DNA from 3 places in the Streptomyces sp. NPDC058674 genome. Region 1 is predicted to be linked to each of the others. Evidence: riboswitches for the same ligand, from Rfam matches in the RefSeq annotation. Region 1 holds a riboswitch; each other region holds the start of a gene.
What was found. Region 1 has a riboswitch for cyclic di-AMP ahead of ACFWU6_RS04890 (peptidoglycan DD-metalloendopeptidase family protein). Riboswitches for the same ligand answer to the same signal wherever they lie in the genome.
Positions count from the first base shown of each region.

Region 2: linked by a shared signal. The riboswitch ahead of ACFWU6_RS08680 (M23 family metallopeptidase) and the one ahead of ACFWU6_RS04890 (peptidoglycan DD-metalloendopeptidase family protein) in region 1 are both predicted to bind cyclic di-AMP.
Region 3: linked by a shared signal. The riboswitch ahead of ACFWU6_RS22925 (transglycosylase family protein) and the one ahead of ACFWU6_RS04890 (peptidoglycan DD-metalloendopeptidase family protein) in region 1 are both predicted to bind cyclic di-AMP.

Region 1 covers NZ_JBHXSC010000006.1:332-6,418, forward strand. The annotation lists gene ACFWU6_RS04890 (peptidoglycan DD-metalloendopeptidase family protein) at 1-745, opposite strand, end outside; cyclic di-AMP (ydaO/yuaA leader) riboswitch at 748-956, opposite strand; gene ACFWU6_RS04895 (tyrosine-protein phosphatase) at 1,234-2,052, shown strand; gene ACFWU6_RS04900 (aspartate aminotransferase family protein) at 2,078-3,493, opposite strand; gene hpnH (adenosyl-hopene transferase HpnH) at 3,490-4,521, opposite strand; gene ACFWU6_RS04910 (1-hydroxy-2-methyl-2-butenyl 4-diphosphate reductase) at 4,527-5,192, opposite strand; gene shc (squalene--hopene cyclase) at 5,192-6,087, opposite strand, start outside.
Region 2 covers NZ_JBHXSC010000011.1:32,351-38,437, reverse strand. The annotation lists gene ACFWU6_RS08690 (M16 family metallopeptidase) at 1-974, shown strand, start outside; gene ACFWU6_RS08685 (M16 family metallopeptidase) at 1,019-2,386, shown strand; cyclic di-AMP (ydaO/yuaA leader) riboswitch at 2,572-2,731, shown strand; gene ACFWU6_RS08680 (M23 family metallopeptidase) at 2,744-3,565, shown strand; gene ACFWU6_RS08675 (GntR family transcriptional regulator) at 3,731-4,408, shown strand; gene ACFWU6_RS08670 (HPr family phosphocarrier protein) at 4,712-4,993, opposite strand; gene ACFWU6_RS08665 (GNAT family N-acetyltransferase) at 5,179-6,087, shown strand, end outside.
Region 3 covers NZ_JBHXSC010000047.1:37,481-43,567, forward strand. The annotation lists gene ACFWU6_RS22910 (globin domain-containing protein) at 1-1,096, opposite strand, end outside; gene ACFWU6_RS22915 (cytochrome P450) at 1,218-2,492, shown strand; gene ACFWU6_RS22920 (transglycosylase family protein) at 2,607-3,701, shown strand; cyclic di-AMP (ydaO/yuaA leader) riboswitch at 3,978-4,150, shown strand; gene ACFWU6_RS22925 (transglycosylase family protein) at 4,154-4,885, shown strand; gene eno (phosphopyruvate hydratase) at 5,156-6,087, shown strand, end outside.

The DNA of each region.
Region 1 (6,087 bases):
CGACGGCCTTGACGGTGGTGCCCGAGCTCGCGATGAAGTCGACACCGGTGTGGTAGCCGGAGGACCACATGGCACCGCTCGCCCTGTACTGGGTGGAGACCCCGCCGCCGACGGGGGCCACGAAGCCGGCGCCGGCGGGGGCCTTCGCGCCGGCGGAGGTGTTGCCGCCCTGCGGGCTCTGCTGCTTCGCCTTCGGCTTCGCGGCGGGCGCGGGCGCCGCCTGGTCGCCGGAGGCCGCCTTGCCGGAGACCGGGGCCTCGGCCGGCTTCTGCTTCTTCGGCGCCGGCTTCGCGGTCGGGGCGGGGGCCGGGGCGGCTGCCTGCGGAGCCGCCTCGCCGTTCGCGCCGAGCGTCAGCTTCAGACCCGGGTGGATCAGCGAGGGGTCGGTGCCGACGGCCTCGCGGTTGTCCGCGTACAGCTGCTCCCAGCCTCCGGACACGTCCCGCTCCGCGGCGATCTTGGAGAGGTAGTCCCCGGGCACGACCGTGTACACCTTCGGCGCCGCGTTCGGCACGGCCGTCGGGACGGCGGCCGGGGCGGCGACGGGCGCGGCCTGGAGCGCGACCGGGGTCTGGGCGGCCACCGCGGGAGAGGTGGCCGGGGCGGCGGCCGGAGCGCCGGCCGCCTGGGCGCCCGCGGCGCCCATCAGCGGCAGCGCGAGGGCGGCCCCACCGGTGCCCGCGACGGCGAAGCCGCGGGAAAGGGAACGGGACTTGGGACGGCGGTGCTTACCCGTTGCGGGCATGGACGGTTCCTCTCCGTCGCCTGCGAGGTGAGCTGTCGGGTTCGGACTGGAGATGTCCGGCGGTACACGTAAAGGGACATGTACTGCTTCACCCCGAGCCGTCCCGGTATAAAGATCCGGTACGGCGGCTTACCTGGTTCCCCCGCTCCTGCCGCGCGTGAATAGTCGGGTGCGGTTTCCGGGAGGCGGCAGGATTCGGCGTTCCACCCGGGTCGGTCGCGAAGGTAATCGAGTGGGGGCGCAGGGAACAAGCCACGAATTCCCTGACGCATTCACAGACATGAGGGACTGCCGGAATTCCCGTCACCCTCTGTCCATTCCGTACAGCCGGCACCCGCCCGGGCCGGGCCGTTGGGCCTTCGCGATCAGGCACTCAGGGTCACCGTATGATCTGGCTCACGGGACGCGTCCGATCTCGGTTCCGGATATGGCAAGTTGGCGCCAAGTAGTGTAATTCGGACACACCACGACGATGCGGAGGAGCTCACGTGACCCAGCAGATACCCCCGGCCCCGACCGGACGGCCGCAGCCCGAGCCGCAGCTGGTCGGAGTGCGCAACTTCCGCGATCTGGGCGGTTTGCCCGCTTCGAATGGACGGAGGGTCAGGTCGGGGCGACTCTTCCGAAGCGGACATCTGGCACATGCCACTGAAAACGACGCAGAGTTCCTCGCCTCGCTCGGACTGCACACCGTCTTCGACTTCCGCAACGGCGCCGACCACGCGCTGGAAGGCCCGGACGTGGACCTCCCCGGCGTGCGGAACGTGAACATCCCGCTCTCGGATCCGGCCGACGGGCGGGAGTTCTGGAAGATGGTCCGCGACGGCGACCTCGACCAGCTCCGCGCGGTCCTGGGCGACGGGAAGGGCGCCGCCCGGATGGCTAACTCCTACCGCACGATCATCGCGGAGCGCACCGCCGAGCACAGCCGGGTCCTGCACGCGCTCGCCGAGGACAGCGTCCCTGCCCTCATGCACTGCGCGGCCGGCAAGGACCGGGCGGGGCTGTCGGTCGCCGTCACCCTCCTCGCCCTGGGCGTGGAGCGCGAGGCGATCGTGGCCGACTACCTGGAGTCCAACGCCCCGCACCGCCGCTACCGCGTGCGCCGGAGCGGCGACACGGAGGAGACCCGCGCCCCCGAGGTCACGGAGCTCCTCGCCCCGCTGTTCGACGCCCGCGCCGACTACCTGACCGCGGCCTTCGACACCATCGACCAGCGGTGGGGCGGCGTGGAGCCGTACCTGGCGGAGGGCCTCGGGCTGTCGCCCGAGACCCTCGACCGGCTGCGCGCGACGCTGCTGGAGTGACCCGTCCGGAGCGGGCCGACGGTCCTCAGCGGTTGCCGACGGCCTGCTTCACCAGCGTCCTGCCGAAGTCCCACATCAGCCCGGATCCACCGTGCGCCTCGTCCATGACCTCGCGGAAGGCACCGACGAACCGGTCGACATCGGCCTCGTCCACGACGAGCGGCGGGATGAGCTTGATCACTTCGAGGTGGTCCCCGGACACCTGGGTGAGAATCCGGTGCTTCTGCAGCAGCGGCACCACGACCATCTGGGCGAACAGCCCCTTGCGGGCCGCTTGGAGCACGGTCCACCGGCTGCGCAGTCCCAGCGAGGACGGACGGCCGAACTCGATGCCGATCATCAGCCCGCGCCCCCGCACCTCGTGCAGCAGCTCGTACGTGCCGACGAGGGCCGCGAGCCGACCCCGCAGCAGGTCGCCCATCGCCCGGGCGTTGGCCACGACCTCCTCGTCCTCCATGACCGAGAGCACGGCGAGGCCGGCCGCCATCGCCTGCGCGTTGGAGCCGAAGCTCGCGGAGTGCACGAGGACCCGGTCCATGGACGAGTAGACCTTCTTGAAGATCCAGTCCTTGCCCAGGGTGGCGCCGACCGGGACGTAGCCCCCGGACAGCGCCTTGGCCACGCACACCAGGTCCGGCTCCACGCCCGGCTCGTGCTGGTACGCGTAGAAGTCACCGGTACGTCCCAGGCCCGTCTGCACCTCGTCCGCGATCAGCAGCGCCTTGTGCCGGTGCAGCAGTTCCTGCGCGGCGAGGAGGAAGCCGGGCGGGGCGGAGAGCACCCCCTTGCCCTGGATCGGCTCGACGACGAAGCCGGCCACGTCCCCGCGCGCCAGCTCCCGCTCCAAGGCCGCCAGATCACCGAGGGCGATCTTCGTGTCGGGGAGCAGCGGCCCGAAGCCGTCCCGGAAGCCGCCTTCCCCGTTGACCGAGAGGGAGCCAGCGGTGAGCCCGTGGAAGGAGTGGTCGCAGTAGAGGATCCTCGGCCGCCCGGTGGCGCACCGGGCGAACTTCAGGGCGGTCTCCACCGCCTCGGTGCCGCTGTTCCCGAAGAAGACCCGGTCCAGGTGGGGACTGTACGAGAGCAGCTTCTCGGCCAGCAGTCCGGGCAGCGGCTGGCAGTCGAAGCGGGTCAGGTCGGCGAGCTGGGCGTCCAGCACGTCGTGCAGGGCGCGGCGGACCACCGGGTGGTGCCGGCCCAGGCCCATCACCCCGAAGCCGGCGAGCATGTCCAGGTAGTCGTTGCCCTCGGCGTCCCAGAAGTGCGCACCCTCCGCCCGTTCGTAGACCTTGTCGAAGCCGATGGTGTGCAGCATGCGGGGCAGCTGGTGGTTGAGGTGCCTGGCGTGCAGCTCGTACCGCTCGCCGCCCCGCGCGGCCAGCAGGGCTCCGAGGTCGAAGCCGGCGCCCCGGCCCGTCTCCCCGGGTGGCGGCGCGGTCATGCCGCCTTGCCCCGGTTCCCGGCGATCGTCTCCCGGGCCGCCCGCAGGGACTCCTTCAGGGAGCCCATGGTGGCGAGGACGGCGGTGGGCTCGTAGCCGCAGTGCGCCATGCAGTTCGCGCAGCGGGGGTCCTTGCCTCGGCCGTACTTGCTCCAGTCGGTGTCGTCGACCAGCTCGCGGTAGGTGGGCACGTAGCCGTCGCTCATCAGGTAGCAGGGGCGCTGCCAGCCGAAGAGGGAGTAATTCGGAATCGCCCAGGCGGTGCAGGGGAAATCCGCCTTTCCTTCCAGGAAGTCCAGGAAGAGCGGCGAGTGGTTGAGCCGCCAGCGTCGGCGGTTGCCGCCCGCGAAGGCCTTCTTGAAGAGCTCGCGGGTCTGCTCGACGCCCAGGAAGTGCTCCTGGTCGGGGGCCTTCTCGTAGGCGTAGGCGGGCGAGATCATCATCTCGTCCACCCGGAGGTCGTCATTGAGGTAGTTGAGCACCTCGATGATCGTCTGCGGGGTGTCGGTGTTGAAGAAGGTGGAGTTCGTGGTGACGCGGAATCCGCGCCTCTTCGCCTCCTTGATCGCCGCCACGGCCTCGTCGAAGACGCCTTCCTTGGCCACCGACTCGTCGTGGCGCTCGCGCAGGCCGTCGATGTGCACGGCGAAGGCGAAGTAGGGGGACGGGGTGAACTTCTCGATCTTCTTGCGCAGCAGCATCGCGTTGGTGCAGAGGAAGACGTACTTCCGTCTCGCCACCAGCTGCCGGACGATCTCGTGGATCTGCGGGTGCATCAGGGGCTCCCCGCCCGCGATGGACACCATGGGCGCACCCGATTCGAGCACAGCGCCGACCGCCTGGGCGACCGGCATGCGCTGCTTGAGCACCCCCGCCGGGTGCTGGATCTTCCCGCACCCCTCGCAGGCCAGGTTGCAGGCGTAGAGCGGTTCCAGCTCGACGATCAGCGGGAACTTCTCACGCTTGCGGAGCTTCTGTTCGAGCAGATACGTCCCGACCCTGATGGACTGGCGCAGCGGCATGGCCATCTGGCTCACCTCCTGGGGAGCAGCAAAGAACGGTGCCATTCGTAAAACGCGGGCATGACGGCACGGAGGACACGGAAGGCCGATATTCCACCGCGCACGGTGCCGATGCGGACGAGCTCGTGCTCCGGGGCGTCCACGATCACCCGGACGGCGGCAACCGGGCGTTCGCCGCCCGCGCCGCCCCGGGTCGCCGCCCACAGCGTGGCCGCGGACTCCATGTCGACCGCGAGGGCGCCGGCGGCGCGCAGGTGTGCGCGCTCCCGGCCGCGGACGACGTGGTCCGATCCGGTCAGGGTCCCGGTGTGCACGGCCCGTCCGGGTGCGGCCCGGGCCAGTGCCTCGGCGAGCAGGGCCGTACCGGTGCAGGTGACGGCCCCGCGGTGGTCCCGGGTCTGCTCGGCGACGACCAGGTCCCCGGGGTGCATGCCGGGGAGGAGCCCGGCGCAGAAGCCGGTCGCGAGGACGGCCGCCCGCTCCCACCCGGGCCGCCCCAGGGCGTGGCCGACGGCCCGTTCGGCGGCCCGCGGGCCCATCCCGGTGCGCAGGACGGCGTACCCCTCGGGCGCGCCCCGGGCGGCGCTGCGCAGCGCCGCCTGCTCGATGCGCAGCGCGCAGGCGACCAGCAGCGGGGCGGCCGCGTCCCCGGCGGTGTCCCCGCGTGCCGCGGTCATCAGGCTCCCCCGCCGCGGGCGGAGGGTTCTCCGTACAGGTAGCGGCCGAGCGCGGTGAGCGGGAACACCTGCCGGTACAGGTGGTAGTTGATGGAGAAGTCCCAGGGGAAGCCGGTGCCGGTGAAGTACGGCTCGTCCCAGGAGCCGTCCGGCTCCTGCGTCCGCACCAGGTAGCGGATGCCCCGTTCGACCGCCTTCCCGTCGCGCTCCCCGGCCGACAGCAGGGCCATCAGCGCCCACGCGGTCTGCGAGGCGGTGGAGGCGCCCCGCCCGGCCCACGACGGGTCCTGGTAGGAGCGCTGGTCCTCCCCCCATCCGCCGTCCCCGTTCTGTACGGACTCCAGCCAGCGCACGGCCCGCCGGATCGCGGGGTGCCCCGGGGAGAGGCCCGCGGCGGTCAGGGCGGGGACCACCGAGCCGGTGCCGTAGACGTAGTTGGTGCCCCAGCGGCCGAACCAGCCTCCCTCCGGCTCCTGTTCGGCGAGCAGCCAGGCGATCCCGCGGCGGGTCCGGGGGTCGCCCGCCCGGCCCTCGAAGGCCAGCATCTCCACCACGTGGGCGGTCACGTCCGCCGAGGGCGGGTCGATGACCTCGCCGAAGTCGCAGAAGGGCAGCTTGTTCGGGAAGGGGCTGGTGTTGTCGGCGTCGAAGGCGCCCCAGGCCCCGTTCTTCGACTGCATGCCGAGGTTCCAGGACACCCCGCGGGCGATGGCCGCCTCGACCCGGGCCGGGTCGGGGTGCTTGACGCGGCGCAGCGCGAGGACGACCTCGGCGGTGTCGTCGATGTCGGGGTAGGTGTCGTTGTGGAACTCGAACGCCCAGCCGCCGGGGGCCAGTCCGGGTCGGCGCACCGCCCAGTCGCCGGTGCGCACGATCTCCTCGCCGAGCATCCAGT
Region 2 (6,087 bases), on a different contig from region 1:
AGAACCAGCGCGACGTCGTCAAGAACGAGCGCCGCCAGCGCTACGACAACGTCCCGTACGGCACGGCGTTCGAGAAGCTGACCGCCCTGGCGTACCCCGAGGGCCACCCGTACCACCACACGCCGATCGGCTCCATGGCCGACCTCGACGCCGCCTCGCTGGAGGACGCGCGCCACTTCTTCCGCACGTACTACGCGCCCAACAACGCGGTGCTGTCGGTCGTCGGCGACATCGACCCCGAGCGGACGCTCGCCTGGATCGAGAAGTACTTCGGCACCATCCCCCCGCACGACGGCAAGCAGCCGCCGCGCGACGGCTCGCTGCCGGACGTCATCGGCGAGGAGCTGCGCGAGGAGATCGTCGAGGAGGTCCCGGCGCGTGCCCTGATGGCCGCCTACCGGCTCCCGCACGACGGCACCCGCGAGTGCGACGCCGCCGACGTGGCGCTGACCGTGCTGGGCGGCGGCGAGTCCTCGCGGCTCCACAACCGCCTGGTACGCCGCGACCAGACGGCCGTCGCGGCCGGCTTCGGCATGCTCCGCCTGGCCGGGGCCCCCTCGCTGGGCTGGCTGGACGTCAAGACCTCGGGCGGGGTCGAGGTGCCCGCGATCGAGGCGGCCGTGGACGAGGAGCTCGCGCGGTTCGCCGCCGAGGGCCCGACGGCCGAGGAGATGGAGCGCGCCCAGGCGCAGCTCGAGCGCGAGTGGCTGGACCGGCTGAGCACGGTCTCCGGCCGCGCCGACGAACTGTGCCGCTACGCGGTGCTCTTCGGCGACCCGCAGCTCGCGCTGACGGCCGTCGGACGCGTCCTGGACGTCACCGCCGAGGAGGTGCAGGCCGTGGCCGCGGCCCGGCTGCGCCCGGACAACCGCGCGGTGCTGGTCTACGAACCGCTGCCGGCAGCCGAGAGCGGCGCCGATGCCGATGCCGACGCCGCCGATGAGAACAACGAGAACGAGGGGGCGGAGCAGTGAGCGACACCGCAGCCGAGACCGCGGCCGACACCGCAGCCGTCACGATGACCTTCCACCCGCGCCCGGAGGCCGGCGAGCCGCAGCCGTGGGCCTTCCCGGCCCCCGAGCGCGGCGAACTGCCCAACGGCCTGACGCTGCTGCGCTGCCACCGCCCGGGCCAGCAGGTGATCGCGGTGGAGATCAACCTGGCCGCCCCCCTCGACGCCGAGCCCGAGGGCCTGGACGGCGTGGCGACCATCATGGCGCGCGCCCTGTCCGAGGGCACCGACAAGCACTCCGCCGAGGAGTTCTCGGCCGAGCTGGAGCGCTGCGGGGCCACCCTCGACGCCCACGCCGACCACCCCGGCCTGCGGGTCTCCCTGGAGGTCCCGGCCTCCCGGCTGCACAAGGCGCTCGGGCTGCTGGCCGAGGCACTGCGCGCGCCCGCCTTCGCGGACGCCGAGGTCGACCGCCTGGTGCGCAACCGGCTCGACGAGATCCCGCACGAGCTGGCCAACCCGCAACGCCGCGCCGCCCAGCAGCTCTCCAAGGAGCTGTTCCCGGCCGCCCTGCGGATGTCCCGCCCCCGGCAGGGCACCGAGGAGACCGTCGCCCGCATCGACTCCGCGGCCGTACGCGCCTTCTACGAGGCCCACGTGCGCCCCGCCACCGCCACCGCGGTGGTCGTCGGCGACCTGACCGGGATCGACCTGGACGCCGTCCTGGCCGACACCCTGGGCGCCTGGACGGGCAACTCCGCCGCGCCCCGGCCCGTGCCGCCGGTGACCGCCGACGACACCGGCCGCGTGGTGATCGTGGACCGGCCCGGCGCGGTCCAGACGCAGCTGCTGATCGGCCGCATCGGGGCGGACCGCCACGACCGCGTCTGGGCGGCCCAGGTGCTCGGCACGTACTGCCTCGGCGGCACCCTCACCTCGCGCCTGGACAAGGTGCTGCGCGAGGAGAAGGGGTACACGTACGGAGTGCGGGCCTTCGGCCAGGTGCTGCGGTCGACCGCCGACGGCAAGGGCGCCTCGATGCTGGCCATCAGCGGCTCGGTGGACACGCCGAACACCGGCCCGGCGCTGGACGACCTCTGGAAGGTGCTGCGCACCCTCGCGGAGGGGGGCCTCACCGACGCCGAACGCGACGTGGCGGTGCAGAACTTGGTGGGCGTGGCCCCGCTGAAGTTCGAGACGGCCGCCTCGGTCGCCGGCACCCTGGCCGACCAGGTCGAGCAGGAGCTGCCGGACGACTACCAGGCGCGGTTGTACGCGCAGCTCGCCGAGACCGGCACGGTGGAGGCGACTTCGGCGGTCGTGAACGCCTTCCCGGCGGACCGGCTGGTCACGATCCTGGTGGGCGACGCCTCGCAGATCGAGGCGCCGGTGCGGGCCCTGGGCATCGGTGACGTGAGCGTCGTCGGCAACTGACGGGCAACCAAAGGGGCTTTGGCGGACTTGTCCGCCGGGGCCCCTTTTGTCTGTTTAGTGGTGAGGTTGCGTGTATGCGGTGTGGCGTACGCAACAAAACGGCTCGTCTGTTTGGCGATTGACTGATGATCCGCCTAGCGTCGGCCGTGCTGTTCGTCAGTTGTGCCCGCCGCACCCGCGGCACCGGACAGCGATCGCCGAGTCCCCGTCAGGCGTGAGCCTGGGGAGCCGGGGACCCACATGAGTCCCTGGGGTGAATCGGGCCGCCTCGCAAGAGGAAGCCCGTAGGAGACCTTCCTGCTCCGAACCCGTCAGCTAACCCGGTAGGCGAGAGGGAAGGAAAGGATCAACCCCTTCATGGCGTTTGGCAGTCGTTCCGCCGCCCCCGGCAAGCACCGCGGTTCCAGCCGCCTCAGCCGGAAGACCGCCGGCTACGCCGGTATAGCCGCTCTCGCCACCACGGGTGTCGTCGGCTCCCTCGCAGCCCCGGCCTTCGCCGCGGACAACAGCACCGAGCACTCCGTCCCGGACGCCGGCTACAACGCCGTCGTCGTCGGCGACGAGCTCGCGGGCGACATCCAGGACCAGGCCGACTCCCAGCAGCGCGCCGCCGACCAGGCCGCCGCGCAGGCGCAGGCCGCGGCCGCCAAGGCGCAGGCCGAGGCGGACGCCAAGCAGCGCGCCGCCGAGGCCAAGCGCCTCGCCGAGGCCAAGGTCAAGGCCGAGCGCGAGGCCGCCGAACGCGCGGCCCGCGACGAGGAGCGCAAGCGCCTCAACACCTTCGTCGCCCCGGTCGACAGCAGCATCAGCACCCAGTACCACGCGGGTGGCGGCATGTGGTCCTCCGGCAGCCACACCGGCATCGACTTCCGCGCCGCCACGGGCACCTCGGTCCACGCGGTGGGCGCGGGCGTCATCGTCGAGGCCGGCTGGGGCGGTGCCTACGGCAACAACGTCGTGATCAAGCACAACGACGGCACCTACACCCAGTACGGGCACCTCGACTCGCTGAGCGTCTCCGCCGGCCAGCAGGTCACCGCGGGCCAGCAGATCGGCCTGTCGGGCTCCACGGGCAACTCCAGCGGCCCGCACCTGCACTTCGAGGCCCGCACCGGCGCCGCGTACGGCTCGGACATCAACCCGGTCGCGTACCTGCGCTCGCACGGCGTCAACCTCTGACCCGTACGCCCCTCCCGCTTCACCGAAGACCCCGGCTCGCACACCGCGAGCCGGGGTCTTTTGCAAATGTTTCGCATTTCCGGCTGCTCTCGGAAATTATCGTGTGTTGCAATAGGGTCGCAGCATGACACGGTACGGCAGTCGGAAATAGGCGGAGGTTCGGTCTTGCGTATTCCTGCGCACGCGGTATGCACGGCAATCCGCGACGACATCGTCTCCGGAGTGTTCGAGCCGGGCGGCAGGCTCACCGAGGAGGTGCTGGCCCGCCGGTACGGCGTCTCGCGCGTCCCCGTCCGGGAGGCGCTGCGGACCCTGGAGTCGGAGGGGTTCGTGACGACCCGCCGGCATGCCGGCGCCTGCGTGGCCGAGCCGACCGAACAGGAGGCGGCCGACCTCCTGGAACTGCGGCTGCTCCTGGAGCCGCTGGCGGCCGCCCGGGCCGCCCGGCGGCGCACCGAGGCCCACCTGAAGGTGCTGCGCGGGCTGGTCAGGCTGGGCCAGGAGCGCGCCAGGAGGGGCCAGGGGGAGGACCTGCGCTCGCTGGGCGGCTGGTTCCACGAGACCTTGGCCCAGGCCTCGGGGAGCCCCGGGCTGATCGCGCTGCTCACCCAGATGCGGCGCAAGGTGGCCTGGATGTACGTGGTGGAGGCGCCCGTCCGGCCGGTGGAGTCCTGGGCGGAGCACGGGGCGATCGTGGACGCGGTGGCCCGGGGGGACGCGGAGCGGGCGCGCGCCCTGGCCGCGGTCCACGCGGACCGGGCGGCGGCCGCGCACCGGCCGCGGCTCCGGGCGGCGGTGAGCACTTCGCAACGTGCCGTAAACATGTCGGGCGGCCGTCATTAACAGGCGCCGTATACAAAGAACGGGTATCTTCGCGGCGCGGCCGGAATTCCGGAGCGGCGGTAATTCGCCGTGCGAGCGGGGCGGGCGTGCATTTCGCCGGTGTGGCTGAATTATCTGCGGCGCTGAATTCCCGCGCGTCCGCATTTCCCGCGGGGTGCCGGCCGTGCCTGTCGCGCCGGCCGCCGCTCCCGCGGTCCGGCAGCGGGCCGTGCCGGGAACGCCGGAGCCGCGGTCCCCCGGATCGGGGGCCGCGGCTCCGGCGGGCGGGCGCAGTGCGTGCGGGCGCAGTGCGGACCCGAAGGCTCAGACGGTCTCGGGGAGCTCGTCGAGCCCCTCGGCGACCAGCTTCGCGAGGCGGTCCAGTGCGGCGTCGGCGCCGTCGGCCTCGGAGGCGAGGACGATCTCCTCGCCGCCCTGGGCGCCCAGGCCCAGAACCGCCAGCATGGAAGCGGCGTTGACGGGGTCGCCGCCGGCCTTCGCGATGGTCACCGGGACGCCGGAAGCGGTCGTCGCACGGACGAAGATCGAGGCGGGACGAGCGTGCAGGCCCTCGGCCCAGCCGACGTTGACGCGGCGCTCTGCCATGGTGATGCCCTTCAGGGTTCTTACGGTTGTCTAGACCAGTCTCTCACGACGCTCCGAATGCTCCGACCGGCCTTCACCCCCGGTTCACCGCCGTTCGACCTTCCCCAGCTTGCACTGGTTTGCACCGGCCTGCCTAACGCGCCGCGCGAGCGCTGTCCCGTGGGCCCCGGCCGTAAGGTAGGCCCATGACCACCGAGTCGGACCCCTCGTACCCGGCCCACTGGGAAGCCGACGTCGTCCTGCGCGACGGCGGCACCGCCAGGATCAGGCCCATCACCACGGAGGACGCGGGGCGGCTGGTCAGCTTCTACGAACAGGTCTCCGACGAGTCGAAGTACTACCGCTTCTTCGCGCCCTACCCCCGCCTGTCCGACCGGGACGTCCACCGCTTCACGCACCACGACTACGTGGACCGGGTCGGGCTCGCCGCGACCACCGGCGGGGAGTTCATCGCCACCGTCCGCTACGACCGCATCGGCTCCGACGGCCGGTCCGCCACCGGCCCCTCCGACGAGGCCGAGGTCGCCTTCCTCGTCCAGGACGCCCACCAGGGCCGCGGGATCGCCTCCGCCCTCCTCGAACACATCGGCGCGGTCGCGCGCGAGCGCGGCATCCGCCGCTTCGCCGCCGAGGTGCTGCCCGCCAACAACAAGATGATCAAGGTGTTCACGGACGCCGGCTACACGCAGCGGCGCAGCTTCGAGGACGGCTCCGTCCACCTCACGCTCGACCTCGAACCGACCGCCGAGTCCCTCGCCGTCCAGCGGGCCCGCGAGCAGCGCGCTGAGGCCCGCTCCGTCCAGCGGCTGCTGGCCCCCGGCTCGGTCGCGGTGATCGGAGTCAGCCGTTCCGGCTCGGGCGTGGGCGCCGCGGCCCTGCGCAACCTGCGGGACAGCGGCTTCCACGGCCACCTCTACGCGGTGAACGAGTCCGTCACCCGCGACCTGATCGAGGGCGTACGGGCCTACCCGACCGTCGACGCCATCGGAGCCCCCGTCGACCTCGCCGTCATCGCCGTCCCCGCCGACCGCGTCCCCGAGGCGGTCGCCGCCTGCGGCGCACACCGGGTCCAGGGCCTCGTCGTGCTCTCCGCC
Region 3 (6,087 bases), on a different contig from region 1:
CGGGCACCGCGTCGTGGAAGATCCGCCCGGGGCGGGCGCCCAGTTCCTCCAGGAGGTGGGCGGTCTCCTCGACGAACGCCGGCGGCCCGCTGAGGTAGACGTCCTGGTCGGGCCAGAGCCCGCGGTTGCCGAGGGCGGTGGCCAGCCGGCCGGTGGCCTGGTTGCGGTGCTGCCCGGGGGCGGGCGTGATGTAGGTGACGGCGAGCCAGGGGCAGGCCGCCGCATACGCGTCGATGAGCGGGCGGTCGTACAGGTGGGCGGCGTCCCGGGCGACCACGAAGAGCCGTACGTCCTGATCGGGGGGATGCTCGGCGAGGTCCTCCAGGATCGCCCGGATCGGTGCCCAGCCGGTCCCCGCGGCGATCAGGCTGACCGGGCGGTCCTCGCGGCGGAAGACCAGCCGGCCGCCCGGGGCGCCCAGCCGCAGCACGTCGCCGGGCAGCGTGTCGCGGACCAGGACGCCGCTGAGGCTGCCCCGCTCGATCCGGCTGACGTGGAGGTCGACGGTGCCGTCGGGGCGGGGGGCGTTGCCGAGGGAGTAGGTGCGCCAGGTCGTCGGGACCCGCCCGCTGCTCACGCTCGCGTACTGGCCCGGCACGTACGGGAAGGGGAGCGCCGGCCGCAGGGTCACGACGGCGAGGTCCTGTCCGTACCGGAGGTGGCGGACGACCCGTGCGTCCCACCAGGGCGGGTCCTCGCTCGCGTCGGCGCCGGCCGCCATCGCGTCGGCGATCATCTGGTAGGCCTCGGCCCAGGCCTTCTCGGCCTGCGGGCTCCAGGCGTCTCCGGAGGTCTCGGCGAGGGCGGCGAGCAGGCTGGCGCCGACGGCCGCGTAGTGCTCGGGGCCGGCGAGGAACTTGCGGTGGTCGCGTCCGAGCTCGTGGAGGTAGGGGACCAGGGCCTCGTCCTCCAGCCCGGCGACCACGTGCGTGAGCGCGGCGAAGAGCCGGTCCCGCTGCCGCTCCATGTCCTCCGGGGAGGTCGGGAAGAGCTCACGGATTCCGGGGTTGTGCCAGAAGAGGTGGGAGTAGAAGTACTTGACCGCGTGCTCGGCCCGTCTCTCCACCACCGCGAAGCTGCTTTTCAAGATCCTCACATCCACAAAACCGAAAGTAGGAACGGAGCGGAACCTGAGGTCAAGGGATGGGGGATCTACGGACAGCCGCGACGAAGCGGCCATATGGGATCGCCGCCCGGCGCCGGGATACGGTCGTCGGGTGCACGAGCAGACCCCCGCCACCCCGGCCGACGCCCCTCCCGCCCAGGGCCCCACTCTCTTCGACTGGGAGTTCGCGACCGACCCCTACCCCGCCTACGCCTGGTTGCGCGAGCACTCCCCGGTGCACCGCACCGAGCTCCCCAGCGGGGTGGAAGCCTGGCTGGTGACCCGGTACGCCGACGCCCGCCAGGCCCTCGCCGACCAGCGGCTCAGCAAGGACCCGGCCCACCACGCGGGGTCCGCGCACGCCAAGGGCCGGACGGGCATCCCCGGGGAGCGCAAGGCCGAGCTGATGACGCACCTGCTCAACATCGACCCGCCGGACCACACCCGGCTGCGGCGGCTGGTGTCGAAGGCGTTCACCCCGCGCAGGGTCGCCGAGTTCGCCCCGCGGGTGCAGGAGCTGACCGACCACCTCATCGACGCCTTCGCGGAGAAGGGGGAGGCCGACCTCATCCACGAGTTCGCCTTCCCGCTCCCCATCTACGCCATCTGCGAGATGCTCGGCGTACCGCGCGAGGACCAGGACGACTTCCGGGACTGGGCCGGGATGATGATCCGGCACGGCGGCGGCCCGCGGGGCGGCGTCGCCCGCTCCGTCAAGCAGATGCGGACGTACCTCGGCGAGCTCATCCATCGCAAAAGGGATGATCTGGGCGACGACCTGATCTCCGACCTGATCCGGGCGAGCGACCACGGCGACCACCTGACGGAGGGTGAGGCCACCGCGATGGCCTTCATCCTGCTGTTCGCCGGCTTCGAGACCACCGTGAACCTCATCGGCAACGGCGTCCACTCGCTCTTCGCGAACCCCGGTCAGCGCGAGCGTCTCCAGCGGTCGCTGGCCGCCGGGGAGCGCGGCCTGCTGGAGACCGGCGTCGAGGAGCTGCTGCGCTACGACGGCCCCGTCGAGCTGGCCACCTGGCGGTTCGCCACGGAGCCGCTGACCCTCGGCGGGCGGCAGGTCGCGGCGGGCGATCCGGTGCTGGTGGTCCTCGCCGCGGCCGACCGGGACCCCGCAAGGTTCGCAGAACCGGACACTCTGGACCTGAGCCGACGTGACAATCAGCACCTGGGATACGGACACGGGATCCACTACTGCCTCGGTGCGCCGCTCGCCCGGCTCGAAGGGCAGACGGCGCTCGCGACTTTGCTGATGCGTCTGCCGGATCTGGAACTGGCCGTTCCAGCAGCGGACCTGCGCTGGCGCGGCGGACTCATCATGCGTGGCCTGCGCACCCTTCCGGTTCGCTTCACACCCCGAAACAACTGAGGAGCGATCGGAAACGGTCTGACCGAGGGTCAGTTTTCGACCGAACTTGTTACCTGCGTGCTAAGGCCGCTAGGTTCTGCCGTTACCCCGCCGTTATGCGAAAGGTGCACCCTCATGCGTTCCGGGAACGGCCGCCACAGACGCCCCCGCCAGGTCCCCGCGCTGGTAGTCACCGCCGGAGTCACTGGCTCCGCGCTGGCCCTGCCGCTGCTTGCCGCCGCCAACGCCTCGGCCGCGGACACCTCCACCTGGGACCAGGTCGCCGAATGCGAGAGCGGCGGCAGCTGGAGCGCCAACTCCGGCAGCGGCGCCTACGGCGGGCTGCAGTTCACCCAGGAGGAGTGGCGCAACGCGGGCGGACTCGACTTCGCCGAGCGTCCCGACCTCGCGAGCCGGTCCCAGCAGATAGCCGTCGGCGAGCGGGTGCTCGCCTCCCAGGGGCCGCAGGCGTGGCCGCTGTGCGCCGTGTCCTCGGGCCTGTCCCAGCAGGGCCCCGCGGCCCAGGTGGACCCGGGCCTGCCCGGCGCCGCCGGGTCGGTGAGCCGCACTCCCAACCGTCCGGACTCCGATGTGCCCGTCCACCGCTCCGGTGCGCGTCCCACGGACTTCGGCGCGCCCACGCCGGTCCCCGCCCCGTCCGGCACCCCGTCGTTCACCCTCCCCGACGGCCCGCAGGCGCCCCCCGGCAGTCTGCCCGTCATGCCGGCCCCGGACCAGCCGACCACGGCCCCGGCCGACCCGACCGCGCCGACCGTTCCGACCGCTCCGGTGGACCCGACGGCACCCGTGGACCCGACGGCGCCCGTGAGCCCCACAACCCCCGTGGACCCGACGGCGCCGACCGCTCCGGTTGATCCGACGACGCCCGGCCCCTCGCCCTCGTCCTCGGGCGGGTCCGCGCAGAGCCCCTCCAACGGGCCCACGGCCCAGACCACTCCGGGGGCCTCCGTGAACCCCGCGGCCGTGCCCGCCGTCCCCGAGGGCAGCGGCAAGCACCGCGGTCCGGCCGCCCCCGAGGCGTCCGGCGCGTCCGGTGCCGCGTCGGACCCCACGTACACCGTCAAAACGGGCGACAGCCTGACCGCCATCGCGGACGCCAAGGGACTCAAGGGCGGCTGGAACGCGCTCTACGAGGCCAACGAGCAGGTCATCGGCAAGGACGCGGATCTGATCAAGCCTGGCCAGAATCTGGATCTAAGCGCAGAATAGGGGCACTTCGGGCACCCAGAAGGCGTTGATTGTCCGTTTTCCGCAAGTGAGACATGTGTCTCTTCCGGTCAACTGGCGTGTCCCGCCCAGGGGCTTCCGCAAACCCCGTCCTCACCTGCGCAAACACCCCTGCGAGGGGCGCAAGTAGGGGCCGTTTCTCCCCGATGTTGCTCGTTGAACATCGGGGAGGGACCTGTCTACCTTCTGAATCGCCCGCCACCGCGGGCTCCTTCGACCGCATCGCCGAATCCTGCCGGCGGACGGGGGGAACAGTCGTCGCGTCAAGCGCCGAAGGCAGGAGCGGGGGAACCAAGGTAGGCGCCGGGAGCGGCCGTTGAGAGACGGTCACGCCACCGGCTAGGGGTTAAGACGTGCGCTAGGTCGCACGGCCGGGCAACTCACTCGCCCGAACCCGACAGCTCACCTCGTAGGCGTCGGTGAGGAGAAACTCCATGCTGCTTTCCGGCAAGGGCAAGCACCGCCGCGGTTCCAAGGCCGTTCGCATCGTCACGCTCGCCGGTGTCGCCGGCGTGGCCGTCGCCGCCCCCCTGATGGCCGCCGGCTCCGCCAGCGCCGCCACCGCCTCCGAGTGGGACAAGGTCGCGCAGTGCGAGGCCGGCGGCAACTGGTCCATCAACACGGGCAACGGCTTCTACGGCGGACTGCAGTTCACGTCCTCCACGTGGGCGGCCTTCGGCGGCAAGGCCTACGCCGCCCAGGCCAACCAGGCCACCAAGGCGCAGCAGATAGCCATCGCCGAGAAGGTCCTCAAGGGCCAGGGCAAGGGCGCCTGGCCGCACTGCGGCAAGGGCCTGTCCAACGCCTCCGGCGCCGCCGCCCCGGCTCCGGCCGCCAAGCCGAAGACCGAGCAGAAGGCAGCCCCCAAGGCAGCCCCGAAGGCCGCGCAGAAGGCGGCCCCGAAGGTCGCTCCGAAGGCGGAGGCCAAGCGCGCCGAGGCTCCGACCACGCGCTCCGAGCGCGCCGAGGCCCCGGTCGCCAAGCCGAAGGCCCAGGCCCCGAAGACCGGCAACGGCTCGTACGAGGTCAAGTCCGGCGACACGCTGGGCACCATCGCCGAGGCCAACAACGTCCAGGGCGGCTGGGAGAAGCTGTTCCAGCTGAACAAGGAGATCGTCCCGGACGCCGACCTGATCTTCCCGGGTCAGAAGCTGAACCTGGCCTGACCCCTGCGGCCACGGCCGTAGGAGCAGGCGCAACACGCACGATGTCCACCGCCCGGCGCGTCCCTCCACGCGCCGGGCGGTGGCGTTTGTGCTGGCAGGACCCGGTCGACCGAGAGCTCTATGTCCTGAATCCGGGGTATTCGGACCCTTTTTCGTCCCAGCACCCGGGCGGTCGGCCGACCGAGTGCCCGGAGCCGGTTAGGCTCTAGGCGGCAAGGCCATCCCACGGCCTGACGCCACCGCACATCCAGCGTCACATCCCAGAAGGAGATGCTCGTGCCGTCCATCGACGTCGTCGTAGCCCGGGAAATCCTGGACTCCCGAGGCAACCCCACGGTCGAGGTCGAGGTGGGCCTCGACGATGGCAGCACCGGCCGTGCTGCTGTTCCGTCCGGCGCCTCCACCGGTGCATTCGAGGCCATCGAGCTCCGTGACGGCGACCCCAACCGTTACTTCGGCAAGGGTGTCGAGAAGGCCGTCCTCGCCGTCATCGAGCAGATCGGGCCGGAGCTCGTCGGCTACGACGCCACCGAGCAGCGGCTGATCGACCAGGCCATGTTCGACCTGGACGCCACCGACAACAAGGGCTCGCTCGGCGCCAACGCCATCCTCGGCGTGTCCCTCGCCGTCGCGCACGCCGCGTCCGAGGCCTCGGACCTGCCGCTCTTCCGCTACCTCGGCGGTCCGAACGCGCACCTGCTGCCCGTCCCGATGATGAACATCCTCAACGGCGGGTCGCACGCCGACTCCAACGTGGACATCCAGGAGTTCATGATCGCCCCCATCGGCGCGGAGTCCTTCTCCGAGGCGCTGCGCTGGGGTGCCGAGGTCTACCACACCCTCAAGAAGGTCCTCCACACCAAGGGCCTGTCCACCGGTCTCGGTGACGAGGGCGGCTTCGCGCCGAACCTGGAGTCCAACCGCGCCGCGCTCGACCTCATCGTCGAGGCCATCAAGCAGGCCGGCTACGTCCCGGGCAAGGACATCGCGCTCGCGCTCGACGTCGCCGCGTCCGAGTTCTACAAGGACGGCAAGTACGAGTTCGAGGGCCAGTCCCGCTCGGCCGCCGAGATGACCGAGTACTACGAGGAGCTCGTCTCCGCGTACCCGATGGTCTCCATCGAGGACCCGCTGTACGAGGACGACTGGGCCGGCTGGAAGACCCTCACCGACCGCCTGGGCTCCAAGGTCCAGATCGTCGG